3 regions of the Arthrobacter sp. TJ-236 genome follow, and region 2 is predicted to be linked to each of the others. Evidence: riboswitches for the same ligand, from Rfam matches in the RefSeq annotation. Region 2 holds a riboswitch; each other region holds the start of a gene.
The links. A riboswitch is a leader RNA that binds a small molecule or an ion and turns the genes downstream of it on or off. The one in region 2 is predicted to bind cyclic di-AMP.
Positions count from the first base shown of each region.

Region 1: another riboswitch for cyclic di-AMP. It lies ahead of AC4D16_RS03150 (C40 family peptidase); the one in region 2 lies ahead of AC4D16_RS07860 (M23 family metallopeptidase).
Region 3: another riboswitch for cyclic di-AMP. It lies ahead of AC4D16_RS08925 (NlpC/P60 family protein); the one in region 2 lies ahead of AC4D16_RS07860 (M23 family metallopeptidase).

Region 1 covers NZ_JBZCNI010000001.1:673,888-680,891, reverse strand. The annotation lists gene AC4D16_RS03185 (spermidine synthase) at 1-719, opposite strand, end outside; gene AC4D16_RS03180 (aminotransferase class I/II-fold pyridoxal phosphate-dependent enzyme) at 731-1,942, opposite strand; gene coaD (pantetheine-phosphate adenylyltransferase) at 2,006-2,515, shown strand; gene AC4D16_RS03170 (YceD family protein) at 2,618-3,139, shown strand; gene rpmF (50S ribosomal protein L32) at 3,142-3,345, shown strand; gene rnc (ribonuclease III) at 3,400-4,209, shown strand; gene mutM (bifunctional DNA-formamidopyrimidine glycosylase/DNA-(apurinic or apyrimidinic site) lyase) at 4,210-5,172, shown strand; cyclic di-AMP (ydaO/yuaA leader) riboswitch at 5,318-5,492, shown strand; gene AC4D16_RS03150 (C40 family peptidase) at 5,495-6,340, shown strand; gene AC4D16_RS03145 (NAD-dependent epimerase/dehydratase family protein) at 6,508-7,004, opposite strand, start outside.
Region 2 covers NZ_JBZCNI010000001.1:1,658,084-1,665,087, forward strand. The annotation lists gene AC4D16_RS07850 (diacylglycerol/lipid kinase family protein) at 1-887, shown strand, start outside; gene AC4D16_RS07855 (MFS transporter) at 938-2,185, shown strand; gene AC4D16_RS07860 (M23 family metallopeptidase) at 2,182-3,474, opposite strand; cyclic di-AMP (ydaO/yuaA leader) riboswitch at 3,478-3,681, opposite strand; gene AC4D16_RS07865 (siderophore-interacting protein) at 3,845-4,897, opposite strand; gene AC4D16_RS07870 (ABC transporter ATP-binding protein) at 4,894-5,835, opposite strand; gene AC4D16_RS07875 (FecCD family ABC transporter permease) at 5,838-6,803, opposite strand; gene AC4D16_RS07880 (FecCD family ABC transporter permease) at 6,926-7,004, opposite strand, start outside.
Region 3 covers NZ_JBZCNI010000002.1:38,724-45,727, reverse strand. The annotation lists gene AC4D16_RS08935 (HNH endonuclease) at 1-375, opposite strand, end outside; gene AC4D16_RS08930 (NlpC/P60 family protein) at 621-1,457, opposite strand; gene AC4D16_RS08925 (NlpC/P60 family protein) at 1,481-2,305, opposite strand; cyclic di-AMP (ydaO/yuaA leader) riboswitch at 2,311-2,463, opposite strand; gene AC4D16_RS08920 (iron-dependent transcriptional repressor DtxR) at 2,623-3,321, opposite strand; gene serC (phosphoserine transaminase) at 3,543-4,709, shown strand; gene AC4D16_RS08910 (MFS transporter) at 4,721-6,004, opposite strand; gene AC4D16_RS08905 (DUF3027 domain-containing protein) at 6,036-6,701, opposite strand; gene AC4D16_RS08900 (cold-shock protein) at 6,711-7,004, opposite strand, start outside.

The DNA of each region.
Region 1 (7,004 bases), 980 kb from region 2:
TCCCGTGCGAAGAGCAGCGGCGGGTCATCGCCCACGTTGACCAGGACCACGCCGTCCTCGGCGCAGACCCGCAGGAGATTTGCCGCGAAGTCCGGGGAGGTCAGGTGGGCGGGCGCGTCCGCTCCGGCGAAGATGTCCAGCACCACGACGTCGAAGGAGCCGTCGGGCTGCTCGAGTACGGCGTCGGCGGCATCCGCGGCGATGAGCTCGCAGAGGGTCCCCGCCGGCAGCGGCATGGTCTCGAGGACGAAGGAGAGGAGGTCGGCCTCGAGGTCGACGGCGACCTGACGGGAGCGGGGCCGGGTGGCTTCGATGTACCGCACGAGCGTGAGCGCTCCCGCCCCGAGGTGCAGGGCACGCAGCGGGGCCCCCGGTTCACCGACCAGGTCGACGACGTTCGCGACGCGCTGCAGGTACTCGTAGAACACCCGCTCGGGGTGCAGCACGTCGACGTGCGACTGCTGACTGCCGCCGATGCTGAGGATCAGGGCGCCGTCGATGAACGCGTCCTCGTCGAGTTCCGCGTAGGCCCCCGTGAAGGGGAGCCACCGCGTGGGGACGCCGGCGTCCTCGCCGTCGGGCTCGGGATACCGCCCGTCCGGCCCCGGGGCCGAGCCGTCCCTTGCACCGTCCGTGGCATCCTCCATGGCACCGTCCGTGCCGCCGTTCACGTGGACGCCGGTGTGGTCGTCGGTGGTCGAGTCCTGGTCACCGTCCATGGTCGCCCCGCTCATACCCGCTGCCGCAGCATGGAGAGCCGTCGGGCGCCCTCCTCGATGACGTCGAACTTCTTGCAGAAGGCGAAGCGGAGCAGGGAGCGCGTGCGTTCGGCGCCGTCGGCGTGGCAGAACATGGCGACGGGGATCGCCGCCACCCCGATGAGTTCCGGCAGACGCCGCGCCAGGTCCGTGGCGTCATCGATCCCGAGGGGTGCGGCATCCACCATCGTGAAGAAGGTTCCCCGGGGCTCGACGACGTCGAAGCCCGCGGCGCGCAGTCCCTCACCGAGGAGATCCCGCTTGCGGCGCAGGGTCTCCGCCGCTGAGGCGAAGAAGGAGTCCGGCAGCCCCAGCCCGAGGGCGACGGCGTGCTGGAAGGGGGTACCCGAGGTGTAGGTGAGGAAGGTCTTGACGGTGCGCACCTGCGCCACGAGATCTGCCGGCCCGGTCAGCCAGCCGACCTTCCACCCCGTGACGGAGAACGTCTTCCCCGCCGAACTGGCGGTGAGGGTCCTCGCGGCGGCTCCGGGGAGTGAGGCGAGGGGAAGGTGTGCCTGCCCGAACGTCTGGTGCTCGTACACCTCGTCCGTCACGATGACGGCGCCGTACCGCTCCGCGAGCGTGACGATCAGCTCCAGTGCGCTGCGGTCGAACACGGTGCCGGTGGGATTGTGCGGGTTGTTGACCACCACGATCCGCGTGCGCTCGCTGAACGCGGCCTCGAGGAGCGCGGCGTCGGGCTGGTAGTCGGGCGCGAGCAGCGGAGCGGTGGTGTGCGTGGCACCCGAGAGGCCGATCACCGCGCCGTAGGAGTCGTAGAACGGCTCGAAGGTGAGCACCTCGTCGCCGGGGCCCGCGAAGGCGAGGATCGCCGACGCGATCGCCTCGGTGGCACCGGTGCTGACGATCACCTCGGTCTGCGGGTCCACGTCGAGGCCGTAGAAGCGTTGCTGGTGGGCGGCGATCGCGTGCCGGAGCACCGCGAGCCCCTGACCGGGGGCGTACTGGTTGGCGCCGTCGGCGATGGCCGCGCGGGCGGCGTCGAGGATCTCCTGCGGGCCGTCCTCGTCCGGGAAGCCCTGGCCCAGGTTGATCGCCGAGTGGCGCTGCGCGAGTGCGGTGACCTCCTCGAAGATGGTGATCCCGAGCCCTCCGTCGGGGCCGAGCAGGTTCGCGCCTGCTGCCGTCCTCGCCCAGGGGGCGCTTCCTGCCTGCGTCGTCATCCCCCCAGTATCGCGGGCCGATCGCTCACGTGTCGCGGCGCGGACACTGGGTACCGTAGGGGCATGAACCGCGTCGTCTGCCCCGGATCCTTCGACCCGCTCCACAACGGGCACGTCGACATCATCACGAGGGCCTCCACCCTGTTCGACGAGGTGATCGTCGCGGTGTCCACGAATCCGGCGAAGACCTACCGGTTCGACCTCGACACGCGCCTGGGGCTCTGCCGGGAGAGCCTCGCCCATCTCGGCAACGCAAGCGTCCTCCCGATGGGCGGTGGCCTCCTCGCCGAGTTCTGCAGGCAGCACGGCGCGAGCGCACTGGTCAAGGGCCTCCGGTCCGGGCCCGACCTCGAGTACGAGCTGCCCATGGCCACCATGAACCGTCACCTCACCGGTGTGGACACCGTGTTCCTGCCGACGGCGGCGGCCTCGGGGCACGTCTCCTCCTCGCTGCTGAAGGAGGTCTTCGCCCTCGGCGGGGACATCGATCAGTTGGTGCCGGAGCCCGTGCTGCGGGCGCTCGCGGCCGGTGGGGGCCGGCCCGTTTTGGGGGAGGAACCCGCTTCGGGCTAAGATGGCACGTCGGTCACATGTTCTACAGGAGTCACCATCACCAGCGATCTCAGCGCGCCCCTGACGTTCAGTGTCAGGGACCTCGGACGTAGTCCGGGGAGTATGCGGGTACTCGAGGAGAACGTACCGGCGCCGAAGGATTTCGGTGTCGCCCTCGTCGGAGTGCAGGAGGGTTCGCCACTCGAACTCGACCTGCGGCTCGAATCGGTCCACGAGGGAATCCTCGTGTCCGGGACGGCCGGCATGGAAGTGACCGGTGAATGCGGCCGGTGCCTGGAGCCCCTGCGGTTCGACCGCGAGGTCGACATCCAGGAGCTGTTCTTCTACGACGACGCGGAATCGCTGTCGGAGGAGGACGAAGAAGTGCACAGGGTGGAGAACGAGACGATCGACCTGGAGCCCGTTCTGCGGGATGCAGTGGTCACCTCGCTGCCCTTCCAGCCGGTGTGCCGGGAGGATTGCCTGGGATTGTGCTCCGAATGCGGAGCACGCCTGAACGACGATCCCGATCACCACCACGAAGTTCTGGACCCCCGCTGGTCAGCCCTTGCCGGGTTGACGGGCACCGCCGCCGAGCATGACGCGGCACCCAAGTCAGAGTCAGACGAGAGAGAAAAGAGTTAGCCGTGGCTGTCCCGAAGCGGAAAATGTCCCGCGCGAATACCCGCGCACGCCGGTCCCAGTGGAAGGCAACCGCCCCCAAGCTGGTCAAGACCCTCGAGAACGGTCGCGTCACCTACAGCCTCGCCCACCAGGCCAAGGTCGTCACCGACTCGGCCGGCACGCCGCTGTTCCTCGAGTACAAGGGCCGGAAGGTCGCCGACGTCTGATGTCGGATCCGGTCCCTGCCTGGCGAAGGTCCGGCGGGGTCGGCTGAAGCTTTCATGAAGAACACCGCAGAACTCACGAAGCGTCTCGGGGTCGACATCGACTCCGAGACGCTTCGTCTTGCCCTGACACACAGGTCCTACGCCTACGAGCGCGGTGGCATCCCCACGAACGAACGCCTCGAATTCCTCGGCGACTCCGTTCTCGGGCTGTCGGTCACCGATGCCCTCTACCGGGACAACCCCGACCTGTCCGAGGGTGAGCTCGCCAAGCGCCGCTCGGCGGTCGTGAGCACGAAGGCCCTCGCCGGAGTGGCCCGCAGCCTGGACCTCGGCAGCCACGTGCTGCTCGGGCAGGGCGAGAAACTGACGAACGGCCGTGACAAGGCCTCCATCCTCGCGGACACCATGGAGGCCGTGATCGGCGCCGCGTACCTCACGCACGGCATCGAGACGGCCCGCGCCATGGTCATGCGGCTGATCGCCCCCCTCCTCGCCGACTCCGCCGTCCTGGGTGGCGGCACCGATTGGAAGACACGCATCCAGGAGGCGGCTGCAAGCCGACGCCTGGGGCTCATCGACTACCGGGTCGCAGGCGTGGGCCCCGATCACGCGCGCACCTTCACCGCGCGTCTGGTGATCGGCGGCGTCGAGTACGGCTCCGGTACAGGGCCGTCCAAGAAGGAGGCGGAACAGGCCGCCGCCGCGGAGACCTGGGTGCTGCTGTCGGACGGCGCGACCGACCCCGACGCGCCGCAGCCCGTCCTGCCGTCGGGCGCCCCGGAAGCCTCGCACCCCTCGGATTCCCACGCACCCCCGTCACTGCCCGGGGCCGAGATGTCCCGCACGCACGACAACGGTTCCTGAGTGCCTGAACTCCCGGAGGTCGAGGTCGTCCGGCGCGGGCTCGCGCGATGGGTGACGGGCCGGACGATCCAGGACGTGGAGGTCGTGGACCCCCGCTCCCTGCGCAGGCACCTCCTGGGCGCCGAGGACTTCCGACAGAACCTCGAGGGTGTCACGGTGCGGGACGTGGTGCGCCGCGGCAAGTTCCTGTGGATGCCCCTCGAGGAGGCGGCCGGCAGCGAGCAGGCGCCGACCGTCGCGCTCATGGCCCATCTCGGCATGAGCGGCCAGCTGCTCATCGAGGAGCCCGGGGCGGCACGGGAGAAGCACCTCAAGGTCCGGCTCGGACTGTCCCCGGCGACCGGACCGGACGGCGAGCGTCTGCCCACGGACCTCCGGTTCGTCGACCAGCGGATCTTCGGCGGCATGTTCCTCGCCGATCTCGACCCCACGGGCGACGGCGGTGCAGGCGGCCTCGGCGCCGAGCAGCTGACGCTGATCCCGAGGCAGGCCGCGCACATCGCCCGCGATCCGCTGGACCCGATCTTCTCCACCGCGACCTTCCACCAGCGGTTGCGTGCCCGCAGGACGGGGCTGAAGCGTGCGCTCCTCGATCAGGGCCTCATCTCCGGCATCGGGAACATCTACGCGGACGAGGCCCTCTGGGCGGCCCGGCTGCACTACGCCCGGCCGACCGACACCATGCGCCGCCCCGACACCGATCGGGTCGTCGACGCCGTGCGTGGGGTCATGGAGCGTGCGCTGGAAGCCGGCGGCACGAGTTTCGACTCGCTCTACGTCAACGTTAACGGTACCTCCGGCTACTTCGCCCGCGAACTGGAGGCCTACGGGCGCGAGGGTGAGCCCTGCCGCCGGTGTGCCGCGGCAGGCCGTGTCACCCTGATGCGACGAGAGTCCTTCATGAACCGTTCGTCCTTCTTCTGCCCCGTCTGCCAGCCGCGTCCGCGGTCGGCGAGATTATAGTCATCAGCGCCGCCGAGGCCAGACTGCGAGGCAGGCGTGATCCGAACGTGACAGGAACGTGATCGCCGCGTACCGTTGTTCCAGCGCCCGCCCACCTCGGGGGGTCGCCCTTCCTCTCTTTGCCTAACCCTGTCGATGAGGACGGACCGTTCGAACACCACATTCGACAGGGGCGGGGGAACCGAAAGCGGGCTTTCTCACAAGTCCTAGGGGTAAAGACACGCATTGACCGGCACTGGGGCGGCGGTCGATGACATGACGTGTCCGGATGTCCCATCCGAACCCGACAGCTAACTTCGTAGGCATCGGGAAAGGCAACAACATGTCACATAACCGTCATATCGCGCGCCACCGGGCCGTTCCGTCGCGCACCAACCCTCTCGTCACCGCCTCACGCGCCGTCGGCGCAAGCGCCTCGGCCGCAGGTAAGCCCGCCGTCGTCGTCGTCGCCGCCTCCGGCATCCTCTTGGGAGCAGCGCTCCCGGCCAGTGCCGCGGGCGAGGTGACCGTCGGCACCGTCGCCGCCACCACCGCACCGGTCACCACCGTCGCGGCTCCCGCGGCAGGGACCTACACGGTCCGGTCCGGCGACACGCTCGGCGGCATCGCAGCGGCCCACGGCGTCAGCCTGGACACGCTCTTCGCGGCCAACGGTCTCGGACACGGCTCCGTGATCTACCCGGGGCAGACGATCGCCCTGGGCGGCGCACCGGTTGCGCAGCAGTCGGCGGTCGCGGCTCCCGCAGCCGCTCCTGCTGTCTTCTCGGCGTCCACGTCGACGCAGGGCGCGGGCAACACGACCGGCCTCACCACGCAGTCGGCATCCTCCATCACTCCGATGTCCGGCATCGTCGGAACGGCGATGAGCGGCGAGGGTTCCGGTTACGTCTACGGGGGCACGTCCTTCGGCGCCTGGGACTGCTCCGGCTTCGTGCAGTGGGTGTACGCCCAGCACGGCGTACAGCTGCCCCGTGTGACCCACGCGCAGTTCGACGCGCTGCAGCCGACGACCACCCCGCAGCCGGGAGACCTCGTCAGCCAGAACGGCGGCAGCCATGTGGGGATCTACCTGGGCAACGGGCAGATGATCAGCGCGCTGAACCCCTCGCAGGGCACGCAGGTCCACCCCGTCACGGCGATGGCCGTCGATGGGTACTACACGCGCTAGGCCATCCGCCGGCAGCGCCGGGTACAGCGGACGAAGGACGGGATGCAGAGCATCCCGTCCTTCGTCATTCCCAGCCGCTACGCGTCATGGCTGTTCTGCAGCGCGGCCGTTGTGCCGGACGACCCGCCGTCCGATGACTGGCGGGCACGTCCGTGCAGCCGTGGTCCTCAGACGCCGCCGTAGTGGGCGGCGAGCCTCCGGAAGCCCTCGTCGATACTGACGGACGGGCTCCAGTCGAGCACCTGTCGCGTCCGCCGCTGGTCGAACCAGTGGGCGGTGGAGAGCTGTTCGGCGAGGAATCGGGTCATCGGTGGCTCGTCCTCGCGTCCCAGGCGCATCCACGCACGTTCGATCACGGCCCCGGCCCCGCGGGCCACACTGCCGGGGATCGACCAGCGTGGAGGTTCCACGCCCCCCGCCCTGCAGATACCTGCGAGGAGTTCGGCGATGGGGCGGGGTTCGCCGTTGGTGACGACGACGGCCCGGCCGGCGGCGGCGTCCATCCTGGCGAGGCACGCGACGATCGCCGACGCCGCGTTGTCCACATACGTGGTGTCGATCAGGGATGTGCCGTGGCCGAGCAGCGGGAGCCGCCCACGCCGGGCGCGCTCGATCACCCGCTCCACGAGCTGGGTGTCGCCGGGGCCCCAGACGACGTGCGGCC
Region 2 (7,004 bases):
TGCAGGACGCCGTAACGCGGATCTCCGCGGAGGACGGCTGGGAGGCACCCCTGATCATCGAGACGACGGCGGATGATCCCGGACACGGTCAGGCGCGCGAGGCACTCGAGGCCGGCGTGGATCTGGTCATCGCAGCCGGTGGCGACGGCACCGTCCGGTGCGTGGCCGAGGAACTCGCCGGGACGAACACCATGATGGCGCTCGTGCCGCTGGGCACCGGCAATCTCCTTGCCCGGAACCTCGACATCGCCGTCGATGATCCCGGAGCCGCCGTCGAGGCCGCCTTCCGCGGCACGGAGCGACGGATCGACGTGGTGCACGTGACCGTGGACCGCGCCCAGGACGCGTCGGTGTTCCTCGTGATGGCCGGCGTCGGGTTCGACGCCGCGATCATGTCCGACACCCGGGACGACCTGAAGGACAAGGTGGGCTGGCTCGCCTACGTGGACGCCGGGCTGCGGAACCTCCCCGGGAAGCCCACGCGGAGCAGCATCTCGATCGACGGCGGCAAGCCGTTCGAGCGGCGCCTGCGCAGCGTGATGGGCGGGAACTGCGGCAAGATCATGGGCGGCCTCGAGATCTTCCCGGGCGCGAGGATCGACGACGGACTGATGGACATCATGACCGTGGCCCCGAAGGGCAAGCTGGGCTGGCTCGCGGTGGTCGGCAAGCTGGTGTCCCGCGGGAAGGGCAAGGACCCCTCGCTCGAGTACTTCCAGTGCCGTACCGCGGAGGTGACCCTCCGCGAGCCGCTGGAGGTGCAGCTCGACGGCGACCCGCTGGGCAAGGCGACGCACATGGCGTTCGAGGTCAAGCCAGACGCCCTACGCCTGCGGATGCCCCTCGGGTACAAGGACCCCGCGGTGGTCAGCGACCCGCTACCCTGACGGGTGAGAACCGGGGCCCCGCCCCGGCCCCGATTCCCGTCAGGAGACGAATGCCCTCGCTCGGCGAACTGATCGCTCCGCGTCGGCTCGGTGGCAGCTTCCGGTGGCTGCTCGCCTCCACCTGGACCAGCAACGTCGGTGACGGCATCGCGCTCTCGGCGGCTCCCCTGCTGATCGCCTCGGTGACGTCGTCGCCGTTCCTCGTCGCCGCCGGCGCCATGATGCAGATCCTCCCGTGGCTCCTGTTCGGGCTCGTGGCGGGATCCGTCGCGGATCACCATGACCGCCGTCGTCTCGTCATGCTCGCCAACGGGGTGCGGGCCGTGATCGTCACGGGCCTCGTGGCGGTGCTCGTGACCGGCCAGGTGAGTATCTGGGTGGTGCTGGTCTCGGCGTTCCTCTACGGCACCGCGGAGGTGTTCGCGGACACGGCAGGCAGCACGCTGCTTCCCATGACGGTCCCGTCGGCAGACCTCGGACCCGGCAATGCCCGCATGCAGGCCGGGTATCTGGTGGCCAACCAGCTCGTCGGGCCACCGCTCGGCGCCTTCCTCTTCGCGATCGGCTCGTTCTGGCCGTTCACGGTGCAGGTCCTCTGCGTGAGCCTCGCGGTCGTCCTCGTGGCCCGGATGGCGCGGACACCCCGTCCGCAGCAGGAACCTTCGGCCCTCGTCGAGGGCGCCCGCCCCCGTCCCATCCGCGAGGGCCTCGCCTGGCTCCGCGGCAACGCGCCCGTGCGGACCCTGATCCTCATCATCCTGATCTTCAATGTCACGTGGGCTGCTCCGTGGAGCGTCCTCGTGCTCTATGCCACCGACTACCTGGGCCTCACCGCCGTCGGCTACGGCCTGCTCGCCACCTCGGCCGCCCTCGGCGGGCTCGTGGGCGTCAGCTCCTTCGGCTGGCTCGAGCGCCGGGTGCGCCTGGCCACGCTCATGCGCGTGTGCCTCAGCCTCGAGGTGGTGATGCACCTGGCCTTCGCCCTCACGACGTCGGCCGCCGTCGCGTACGTGATCATGTTCGGCTTCGGCGTCTACGCCTTCATCTGGACCACCATCTCGACGACCGTGCGGCAGCGTCTTGTCCCGATGCCGCTCCAGGGGCGGATCGGCTCGGTGAACCTGGTCGGCGTGTTCGGCGGGCTCGTGATCGGGCAGCTGCTCGGCGGGCTCATCGCCCAGGTGTGGGGGCTCACCGGGCCGTGGTGGTTCGCCTTCGCCGGCTCGGCGATCACGCTGGCCCTGATGTGGCGCGCCATCTCGAACATCTCGGCCGCCGCTCCCGCGCTCGAGGGCTAGAGCCAGGGCTGCGGGTCCACCTTCTCGTCGCCGACCATGACCTCGAAGTGCAGGTGGCACCCGGTGGAGTTGCCCGTGCTGCCGACCGCACCGAGCGCACCACCGCGGCTCACGGCCGCTCCCTGCGCGACGTCGATGACGCTGAGGTGGTTGTAAGTGGTCTGCATGCCGTCACCGTGGTCCACGACGATCCGCTGCCCGCCGCCGTAGGCGTGCCATCCCGCCTCGACCACCGTGCCGTCGTCGGCCGCGGTGACGGGGGTGCCGCACGCGCTGGCGTAGTCGAGCCCGGTGTGGAGTTCCGTGCCGTAACCGCCCATGGGATTGACCCGGTGCCCGAAGGTGGAGGCGACGGTCCCCTCGGCGACGGGCACGGCGAAGGCCTCCCGCTCCTGGACCACGGGCGAGACCGACGCCGAGAGGGCACGCGCACTCGCGATGCTCGGGGCGATGCCGTCGGTCGCCGGGCCCGCACTCTCCAGGCGGAAGGCCACCTCCGCCCCGGAGGGCGCGGTCACTGCCGGGGCGGCCGCACCGGCGGTGACGACGGCGTCCGGCTGCGCGGCGGTCGGTGCTGCCGCGGTGGTTGACGGCGCGACCGTACCCATGAGCAGCCCGGCCGAGGCGAGCACCATGCCGGCCGTCGCGGACTGGTCGCGGAGACGTGCCAGACCGGAGCGGTTCCGAGTCCCGTTCCGGCGTGCCCGCGCGCCGTGCGGACGGCTGTGGGAGCGGCGCTCCCGGCGGCTCGGCGTCGGTTCGTCCGGCATCTCCGCGCCGGCAGGGGACGTTGTGAACAGGGCGTGGGGTTGCTCGGCGTGAACGGCCTCGAGCGGAACAGCTGGGGCAGGGTGGGTGGTCGCGGCGTCGGATCGGCCCCGCAGTTCCCGACGCGTGGGGAATTGCTGTGCGGGAACCTCCACCGCGGGAGCGCCTGCGGTGGCAGTGTCCGGCTCGGGGGTACCGACGACGGCGGCGCGGCGACCTGACGCCGGACGAACGGCACGGGCGGCACCGGCGGCGGGTGCGGCGAGCGGGAGAGGCGCGACGGGCGCCACCGGGGCCACCGGGGTTGCGGACACATCCGCTGGCGCGACGCCGATCGGGTGGAGCGCATCGTCGATCGAGCGTCGCTCCGGGACCTCTCCACGCGCCTCGCCGATCGCAGTGGCCCTCAGGGAGCGGCGGCTGGGCAGCGTGTGGCAGTCGGACCCGAGCAGGACGGGGTGCTGCTGGTGCACGCGAGCGACGGGCGCACGACGGCGCCCGGACGTAACCGTCTGGGTCAACTGCTTACCTCTCTGGGGACGCCGGCGGAGTCAGCTGTCGGGTTCGAGCAAGAGTCGACTCGGCCCCCTGCCAGGCTCCGGTGCGGACCTGCCGGATACGGCAGCGCACCACGAGCACTGTGGGAGGGCTTCACCCCGAGGCGGCCTGCGCCGCCGTGATCGTGGGTCCTCCGCCCCTGTCACGAGTTGGTCAGGCGGTCCGCTGACAGGGTTGGGCGTACGGACCTGGATCACGTCTTCGGGCTTTGCTGCTCACACTGTAGGGGAGGAAACCCGTAGTTACAATTCCGTTATACACGCTGTGAACAATCAGTGGGATACTGCGGAATCCTGCGGAAAGCCGTTGGAAAAATTGAGGTGCGCACCACCCTCAGGTCAGTTCCGCCCGGCCCTTCCGCCAATACCCCATGAAGGCCACCTGCTTGCGGTCCACGCCGACATCGCGCACCAGGTAGCGGCGGAGACCGCGCACCACAGCCGCTTCTCCCGCGATCCACGCGTAGAACGGCTGGGTGCCCGGCGGGCGGTCGGGGTTGATGGTCGACTGGACGATCGCCGTCTCGAGCAGCTGCGGGGTCTCCCACAGGATGGTGCGGTCCACGTCCACGTCCTCCGGCTCGCTGCCGCCCCGTGCATCCCCGGATCCGGCGAGGGAGACCCAGCCCGGCACCCGGACGGCGTCGCGTACGGCGGCCTCGAGCGGTTCACCGTGCGGCTTGCCGTCGCGCGGGAGCCAGGTGACGGTCACGGACGACGGCGTGTGCAGCTCCTGCACGTCCGCAGCGGTGGGCACCTCCAGGAACGCGTGCCCGCCGACGTCCGCGGGCAGCGACTCGAGGATCGCACCGATCGCGGGCACCGCGGTCTCGTCGCCGGCGAGGAGCACGTGCTGGGCGAGGCCGGGGCTCCACTCGATGCCCCCGTAGGCGCCGGCCGTCAGGCACTGCGCTGCTGCGGCGTTGGGCCCGATCACGCACACGCGGTCACCAGGGCGGCTCGCCGCGGCCCACTCGGCAGCGGGGCCGCCGCGGCCCTCGGCGTCGAGGTGCATCACGAAGTCGACGTCGATCTCCGGGACCGCGCCGTCGCAGCGCGAGGCCCGCACCGTGTAGGTGCGCATGGATCCGCGCTCCTCGGCCTCCATGGCGAGCCAGGACTGGTACCAGCTCGCGCTGTCACCGCTCGCCATCACGCCCGCGATGTCCGGGCACGGGCGTCCGGCCGAGGGGATGATGATCTTGATCCGGAGGTCGAGGCTGTCCCCGGCCACTCCGAAACCCTTCAGGCACGCCCCGCCGAAGGTGATCCGGCGGAAGTTCGGGCTGAGGTCGCGCACGCGGGTGACGGCGACGTCGAACGCCAGCACCATCGGTTCGGTGTCCGCGGCAGTACGCCGTGCGGTTCGCTCGGTCACGTCGGTCATGATGCTGCCTCCACAGGGGTGGGAACGGAGTCGTGCGGGTTGGGTCGGTAGCCGGCCTGCGGTGGCGCAGGTGCTCCGTGGCTCTCGTGTTTCTCGTTGCTCTCGTGGTCCCGGGCACCGTGGTGGCGCCCGACCGGGACCACCATGGGCGTCGCGGACACGGGGTCCTGGATGATGCGGCAGTCGAGGGTGAAGACCCCGGACACGATCTCCTCGGTGACCACGGCGGCCGGCGGACCCTCCGCGACGATCCTGCCGTCGCGCATGGCGATGAGGTGGTCCGCGTACCGCGCGGCGAGGTTGAGATCGTGCAGCACCATGACCACGGTGGTGCCGGCGCGGCGGTTGAGATCGGTGATGAGGTCGAGCACCTCGATCTGATGGGTGACGTCCAGGAAGGTGGTCGGCTCGTCCAGCAGCAGGATGCCGGTCTGCTGGGCGAGGGCCATGGCGATCCAGACCCGCTGGCGCTGCCCTCCGCTGAGCTCGTCCACGCTGCGGTCGGCGAGCTCCAGGGTGTCGGTGGCCTCCAGTGCGTCGGCCACGGCGGCGTCGTCCTTCGGCGTCCACTGCCGGAACCAGCCCTGGTGCGGGTACCTGCCGCGCCCCACGAGATCGGCCACGCTGATGCCGTCCGGCGCCACGGGCGTCTGCGGCAGGAGGCCGAGCACCCGCGCCACGGACTTCGTGGACTGCTGGTGGATGTCCGTGCCGTTGAGGATCACCGTGCCCTGCGCGGGCTTCAGGAGCCGTGCGAGTCCGCGCAGGAGGGTGGACTTCCCGCAGGCGTTCGCCCCGACGATCACCGTCATCTTCCCCGCGGGCAGGGTCACGGTGAGTCCGTCGACAACGGTCCGTTCGTCGTACGCGAGGGTGATCGCCTCGGCGGCGAGGGTGTCAGCCGTCGCGCCGTCCGCACGCTGCTCGGTGGTGGTCACGGTCAGCCTCCCTGTCCGGAGCGGTTGGCGGTGGCGAGCAGCCACAGCAGGAACGGGGCGCCGAGGGCGCCGGTGACGATCCCGACGGGAAGGGCCGTGCCCGGAACGAGGTTGGCGGCCACGAAATCGGCCGCGAGGACGATCACGCACCCCACGAGCGCTGCCATGGTGAGGGACGGCCGGTTGCCGAGCAGACGCCGGGCGATGGGACCCGACAGGAAGGCGACGGACGCCACGGGGCCGGCCGCGGCGGTCGCCACGGCGGCAAGGGCCACGGCCGTGACCATCAGCCCGAGCCGCGCGGCCTCGACGCGCAGGCCGAGCCCGGAGGCGGTGTCGTCACCGAGCTCCAGCCCCCGCAGGCTGCGGGAGAGCACCGCGATGGCCGGGAGCAGCACCAGGAGGAAGAGCACCAGGACCGTGACGCGGTCCCAGGAGCTCGAGTTGAGCGAACCGCTGAGCCATAGGACGGCCTCGGAGGCGGTGCGGAGGTCGGTGCGCGTGATGAGGAAACTCACCAGCGCGTGCATCACCGCCGCGGAGCCGATCCCCACGAGGATCAGGCGGTAGCCGGCCACTCCTCCGCGCCGCGAGATCAGGTAGATGGCACCTGCGACCACCAGCGCGCCGACCAGGGCGGAGACCGACACCGCTGCTCCGGCCGCCCCGAAGAGCACGATCGCCGTCACGGCCGAGGCGCTGGCCCCGTAGCTGATGCCGATGATGTCCGGGCTCGCCAGCGGGTTGCGGAGCATGGTCTGGAAGACGGCGCCGGCGATCCCGAACGCCGCACCGATCAGCACGCCGATCACGGCGCGCGGCAGCTTGTTCTCGAGCACGATGAACGAGGCACCGGGGATGTCCGCACCGCCGAGGATGCGGAAGAAGTCCGGGATGGTGACGGTGTAGGACCCGAGCAGCACGGCGACGGCGAACAGCACCACGATGAGCGCCGCGGCGGCGCCCATGCGCGTGGCGGTGGACCGACGACGGCGCGAGCGGATGGCGGACAGCCGCGCGGCAGGGAGCGCCGGCGCCTCAGGGGCGCCATCGGGAGCCGGCGCGGCGGGGACGCGGTGGAGGGCGGTGCTCACAGCTGGGCCATCCGGCGCCGGCGCACGAGCCAGACGAAGAAGGGAGCGCCGATGACGGCGGTCATGATGCCCACC
Region 3 (7,004 bases), on a different contig from region 2:
GAGGGTCTTGTCGCCCTTGGCGTTGTTGCACTTCAGGCAGCAGGCCACCAGGTTCTCCCACGAGTCGGCGCCGCCCCTCGAGCGCGGCATGACGTGGTCGATGGTCGAGGCCGCCTTCCCGCAGTACGCGCAGATGTGGTTGTCGCGGCGCAGCACGCCGCGGCGCGTGGCGGTGACGTCATGGCGGTACGGGATCTTCACGTACCTGTTGAGCAAGATCACGGAGGGTCTGCCGAGAACGTCCGTGGGGCCGACCACGGGCTCGTCGTCCTCCGCGACCACACTCGCCTTCCCCGTCAGCACAAGCACCAGCGCCCTGCGGAACGTGACGACCGCAAGTGGTTCGTACCCAGCATTCAGAACGAGTGTGCGCATTCGACGAGCCTCATCGCTGACCTGTTCCCCGCTACCGGTTGCCAGTCGGGACGACGGGAGAAGAGCTTCGAAAGTGACACTGCAAGAGTAAGCCGGACACGGGGCAGCCGCTAATCACGCGGCTCCGCAGGGCTGCAGGTGTCGTTCCGCCCCTCGGCATGCACGGGCTCACGGGACGGCAGTCTGTTAAACGCGAAAGGACCGGCGGGTGGCCGGTCCTTTCGTGAAGCGTCGGTGCGGAAGCGTCAGCCGCCCACGCGGATGTAGACACCGCCGGAGCCGAGCTCGGCCGGTGCGATCACCGTCGTGTTGCCGTTGAAGCCGCCGTGGACCGCCTGGCCACCGCCGATGTACACCGCGATGTGAGCCATGCCCATGCCGCCGTCGGCGTAGTAGATGAGGTCACCCGGGATGGCTTCGCCCGCGCTGACCGTGCGGCCGAGGGAGAGGTAGCCGGCGGGCCAGCCGTGGAAGTTGATGCCGGCGGCGGCCAGCGCGTTGCTCGCCAGTCGCGTGCAGTCCTGCATGACGCCGAGCTGGCCCTGGGCCGCGGCGGCGATGGTGGCCGCGACTCCCGAGGAAACGGCCGGCGGGGCAACTGCGGGAGCAGCGGGAGCTGCGACGCGCGCCGCGACCGGAGCGGCGACGGGCGCTGCGACCACGGGAGCAGGAGCCACGACAGCCGGAGCGACGACCGGTGCAACCGCTGCGGGCTGGACGACCGGAGCGGGCGCCGGGGCGGCAACCGGAGCCTCGACCACGGGAGCGGGTGCCGGAGGAGGGACGACCACGGGAGCGGCCTGGACCTTGACAGGCGTCCGGTTGAAGGCGACGGTCGTGGTGTTCGCCGCGACGACCGCGGTCCGCTCGACGGTGACGGTCAGCTTGGTGGTAGCGACCTCACGCTGCGGCTGGAGGTCCGCCGCGTTGGCGGCGACGCCGCTGGTGAGGACGAGACCGGAGGCTGCGGCGATGACCGCAGCCTGCCGTCCCATGCCGCCGGCGTTGCTGGTGACGGCCCTCGCGAGGTCCGAGAAACTCTGCGTGTCCCCGCGGTGGCGGGCGATCGTGGCGCGTGTCATGAAGGTCTCCGGGTATGAGGGGTTTAGCGGACGCGGACGAAGCTGGCGCCGGGGAGGTCGGACAGGCTGTGCAGACCGGTGTTCATACCGTTCAGACCGCCGCTGATGACCTGGCCGTTACCGACGTAGATGGCGACGTGGCCGCCGGTGATGACCAGATCGCCGGGAGCGGGCGAACCCACCACATCGCCGTACTGGAAGAACTGACCCGGTGCGAGGTCGCCGACCGACTTGCCGACCGAGCGCAGCGCCTTCTCGACCATGGCCGTGCAGTCCTGCGCCACGCCGATCTGCGCGTAGGCACTGCCGACGAGCCCGTCGGCCACACCGGAGGCGGCGGCGACGGGGGCGGCCGGCGCGGGAGCGGGCTGCGCCACGGCGACGGGAGCCGGGGCGGCGACGACGGCGACGGGTGCCGGAGCCTGCACGGCGACCGGTGCCGGAGCCTGCACGGCGACGGGCGCCGGCGCCTGCACGACCACGGGTGCCGGAGTCGGCGCGGCAACGGGCGCCTCGACGACGACGGGAGCCGGCTCCGGCGCCTTCTCCGGCGCCTTCTCGACGGCGACCGGGACGAGCTCGAACGCGACCTCGGCCGTGGCCGGGACGGTGACCTCGGCGGTGACGACGCGGGAGACGGTGAGGGTGGAGGCCTGGGCCTCACGCTCGGCGGAAGCCGCTCCGTGAGCCGGCAGACCGGCGGTGAGGACGAGACCCGACGCTGCGACGATGACGGCTGCCTGGCGGCCGACTGATCCTGCGTTGGACGAGACGGCGGCGGACAGTGCGGTCAGCGGGCTGACGGTTTGGGGCGCGCGGTGGCGGCCCAGCGTGGTGCTGGTGGACACGTTGGATTACCTCTCCCAACGCCTGCGAGGTGAGCTGTCGGATTCGGATGGGAGTCACCCGGCCGCTGCGAGCAGCGACTTAACCCCAAGGACCTCTCGAAAGAAGTCCACAAATTGGTTCCCCCGCCTCTGCCATGCGAATGGTGCGAACGGACCTCGAGCAATGGCAGAGCTAGGCGATTTGCAGGAGGGTGCCGGATCTAGAGCGAATTTGGCACGGGATGAAGGCTACCCGAGAACCAGCGGTATGTCACGTTCTGGTCACGGTCCTCAGGCTGCTTGCCTTTCCGGCCACCGTGCGGCGCTCCCGGGAAGGGTCAGGCGTCGACCGACACGAAGACGTGCGAGGCCACTTCGGGAGGCAGTTCGAGGGCGCCCTCGACCCCGGGGACGCGGACCGACACGTAGCCGCCCACCGATTCCAGGCTCAGGCTCGCGCCGGGTCGCAGGCCGCCCTCGTCGAGCTGGGTGAGGAGCTCCGGGTCCACCTGGATGGGCTCGGCGAGCCGGACGAGGGTCACGGCGCTCTCGGGTGAGTACGTGCCCATGGCGGCCAGGAGCGTCACGACGCCGTCGGTGAACTGCTCGGTCTGGACGCCACCGAGCGCCTCGAGGCCGGGGATGGGATTACCGTACGGGGACTGCGAGGGCTTGCCCAGCAGTTCGTAGAGCCTGCGCTCCACGCGCTCGCTCATGACGTGCTCCCACCGGCAGGCCTCGTCGTGCACGTACGCCCAGTCGAGGCCGATCACGTCGCTGAGCAGGCGCTCGGCCAGACGGTGCTTGCGCATGACCTCCGTGGCCCGGCGGCGTCCCACCTCCGTGAGTTCGAGATGCCGGTCCCCCGAGACCACCACGAGCCCGTCGCGCTCCATGCGTCCGATCGTCTGCGAGACGGTGGGCCCGGAGTGCCGCAGCCTCTCGGCGATCCGTGCCCGGAGCGCCACGATGTTCTCCTCCTCGAGCTCGAGGATGGTCCGCAGGTACATCTCGGTGGTGTCGATGAGGTCCGTCATGCGGTTCAGCTCCTTGGTGCGGTGCGGGTTCGCGGCTGGAGGGCCGCGCGCGGCCGGCGGTCAGGTCCGCCTCAGCCTGCGCCTCGCCACGCTTCCCAAGGTTAACCCATGGCGACGGGCAGGGCCGGTGCGCGCGCGCCTGCGGCGCCGTCCCGCGCGGGTACCGCGCCGCCGTCGCGGGCTCGTCACGGACAGGGGCCGCGTGCCCGGGCTGGGGCAGAATGAGGGGCACACGCCGCCGCCGACCACCTGGAGCATCCTTGACCGACCTGCCGCGCATCCCCGACCACCTCCTGCCCGCCGACGGCCGCTTCGGCGCGGGCCCGTCCAAGGTGCGCGGCGCGCAGCTGGACGCCCTCGTGCGCGCGGGCAGCACGCTCCTCGGCACCTCGCACCGCCAGGCGCCCGTCAGGAACCTCGTGGGTGACGTCCGCGAGGGCCTCATGACCTTCTTCGGCGCCCCCGAGGGCTACGAGGTGATCCTCGGCGTCGGCGGATCCACAGCCTTCTGGGACGCGGCGGCGTTCGGTCTCGTGGAGGCGAAGGCGCAGCACCTCTCCTTCGGTGAGTTCGGATCGAAGTTCGCGTCGGCCACGGACAAGGCCCCGTTCCTCGAGCCCTCGAGCATCATCACGTCCCCTCCGGGCGCTCGTCCGGATGCCGTCGCGGAGGCGGGCGTGGACACCTACGCCTGGCCGCAGAACGAGACCTCGACCGGCGTCGCGGCGCCCGTACGGCGCGTGGACGGGACGGACGACGGCGCCCTGACGGTCATCGACGCCACCTCCGCGGCCGGCGGGCTGCACGTGGACGTCGCCGAGACGGACGTCTACTACTTCGCCCCGCAGAAGAACTTCGCCTCCGACGGTGGGCTGTGGCTGGGGCTCTTCTCCCCCGCGGCGCTCGACCGCGTGGCGCGTATCAGGGCGGGCGGGCGGTGGATCCCCGATTTCCTCGACCTGCAGACGGCGGTGGAGAACTCCCGCCTGAACCAGACCTACAACACGCCCTCGCTCTCCACCCTCGTGACCCTCGACGCCCAGGTGCAGTGGCTGAACGCCGAGGGCGGACTGCCGTTCGCCACGTCGCGCACCGCGGACTCCGCGGGGCGCCTGTACGCCTGGGCCGAGGCCTCATCGGTCGCGTCCCCCTACGTCACGCGGCCGGAGTACCGTTCGAACGTGATCGTCACGGTGGACTTCGAGGAGACCGTGGACGCCGCACGGGTGGCCGCGATCCTCCGCGCCAACGGAGTGGTGGACGTCGAGCCGTACCGCAAGCTCGGCCGCAACCAGCTGCGCATCGCCACCTTCGTGTCGATCGAGCCGGACGACGTCTCGGCGCTGATCGCGTGCATCGACCACACGGTGGAGCACCTGCTCGGGTAGGCCGTGGCCGCCTACTCGGCGGCTCTCTCCTCGACGCCCGCCTCGTGCTCGATCCGGAGGCGGCGCGGGGCGGTGCGGTCGTACCGGAGCCGCACCTCGTGGTACCGCCAGGCCCAGAAGATCCCGATCGCCGCAGCCAGGAGACCGGACGCCGCGGCGACCCCGAGGCTCCACCGGGGACCGAAGGCGTCGGACACCCACCCCACCACGGGCGCCCCGAGGGGCGTCCCGCCGAGGAAGATCGCGAAGTAGAGCGCCATCACGCGCCCGCGCATCGCGGGCTCGGTGGTGGTCTGCACGTAGGCGTTGGCGCTCGTCATCAGGGTCAGGGCGAAGAGGCCGACCGGCACGAGCGCGAGCCCGAACAGCCAGAGGTTCGGTGCCACGGCGGCCAGCACGCAGGCCAGGCCGAAGGCCGCCGACGCCCCGAAGATGAAACGGAGGCGCGGCCGCTCCCGCCGCGCGGACAGCAGGGCGCCGGCCACCGAGCCGACCGCCATGACCGAGGAGAGCACGCCGAAGACGCCTGCGTCCTGGCCGAACTCGGTCCGGGCCATCGCCGCGATGAACACCGCGAAGTTCAGCCCGAACGTCCCCACGATGAAGATGGCCAGCATCACCACCATGAGGTCCGGACGTCCGCGCACGTAGCGGAAGCCTGCGCGGATGCGGCCCTTGCCCGCCGGTTGCCGCGGTTGCCGGTTGAGCTCGGACCTGCGCATCACCAAGAGGACGTAGACCATGGCGCCGAACGTGAGCGCGTTGATCATGAAGACCCAGCCCGGGCCGACGCCCGCGGTGAGCAGCCCCGCCGCGGCCGGTCCCACCAGGCGCGCGCCGTTGAAGGACGCACTGTTGAGGGCCATCGCGTTCGGTAGGTAGTCGTCGCGCACCAGGTCGGAGACGAAGGCCTGACGCGCCGGTGCGTCGAACGCCGAGACGATCCCGAGTGCGAGGGCGAAGGCGTACACGTGCCACAGGAGGGCCACATCCATGATCACCATCACGCCGAGGCCCACGCCGAGCAGGGCCATCGCGACCTGCGTCGTGATGAGGAGAGCGCGGCGGTCCACCGTGTCGGCGATGAGTCCGGCCCATGGGGCGACCACGAGCTGCGGCCCGAGCTGTAGGGCCATGACGATGCCGAGGGCCGAGGCGTTCTGCTCCGTGAGGATGTCGTAGACGAGCCAGTCCTGGGCCGTCCGCTGCATCCAGGTGCCGATGTTGGAGATCAGCGCACCGATGAACCACAGCTTGTAGTTGTGGATACCGAGGGAACGGAACGTACTCACCATGCCCTGCTCCCTCCTCGGCTCCGCGGACCGGTCACCCGGCGTCGGGCCGCCCGGTGTCGTCGTGCAGCGGATCGAGGCCGGACGGGTCACGGTCGAGCGGAGTGCTGTCGGACGGATTGTCGTGGATCGTGTCCACATCCCCGCCGTCGGGCTCCGCGCCTGCGGACTCAGCGCCTGCCGGCTGCGCGTCCTCCGTGTGCGCGGACTCCGCCTGCTCGGGCCCGGTATGCTCGCCCTGCGCATACTCGGTCTGGGTGTCCTCGGGCCGCACCCGCTCGGACCACGGTAGCCATTCGGGCGCCAGCAGTGCGGCGGAGGAGGGCAGCAGACCGACCTCGCAGACCGTCACGTCCTTGCTCCTGGCCACCCGTGCCACGGTCGCGTACCACTGCCATCCCCCGTACCCGGGCACGAAGGCCTCGAACCGGTGCGTGACGAGCCGCTCACCGTCCACGACGGCGGACACGTGACGGCCCACCTGGGCCTCGGGCGCCACCTCGAGCACGCCGAGACGGGCTCTCTCCACGGCTGCTTCGAGGACGGCGTCGGACTTCGGCACGCGCCGCGCGGCACGGGGCCTGCGCGGAGCTTCGGGCGTCTCCGACGCTCCGTCGGCGGGCACGTCGAGGTCCGTGGCAGGTTCCACTGAAGGCTCCCACAGGGTCTCGGGGGCGGCGTTCCGGGTGCTCGGCATCATGGTGGCAGCCTACGCGTCGAGGTCGTCGGCAACCGCCCTGAGCACGGCGGCCACCTTCGTCGCGTGGGACTTCTCGGGGTAGCGGCCCTTGCGCAACCCGTTGGAGACGGCGTCGAGGAGCTTGATGAGGTCCTCCGTGATGATGGCCATGTCGTCCGCGCTCTTGCGGGTCGCCTTCGCCACGGACGGAGCCTGCTCGAGGATGCGGGCGGACAGCGCCTGAAGCCCCCGGCGCCCGTCGGCCACACCGAACTCCATCTTCGTTCCCACCTTGACCTCGCTCACGCCCGCGGGGAGGGCGGA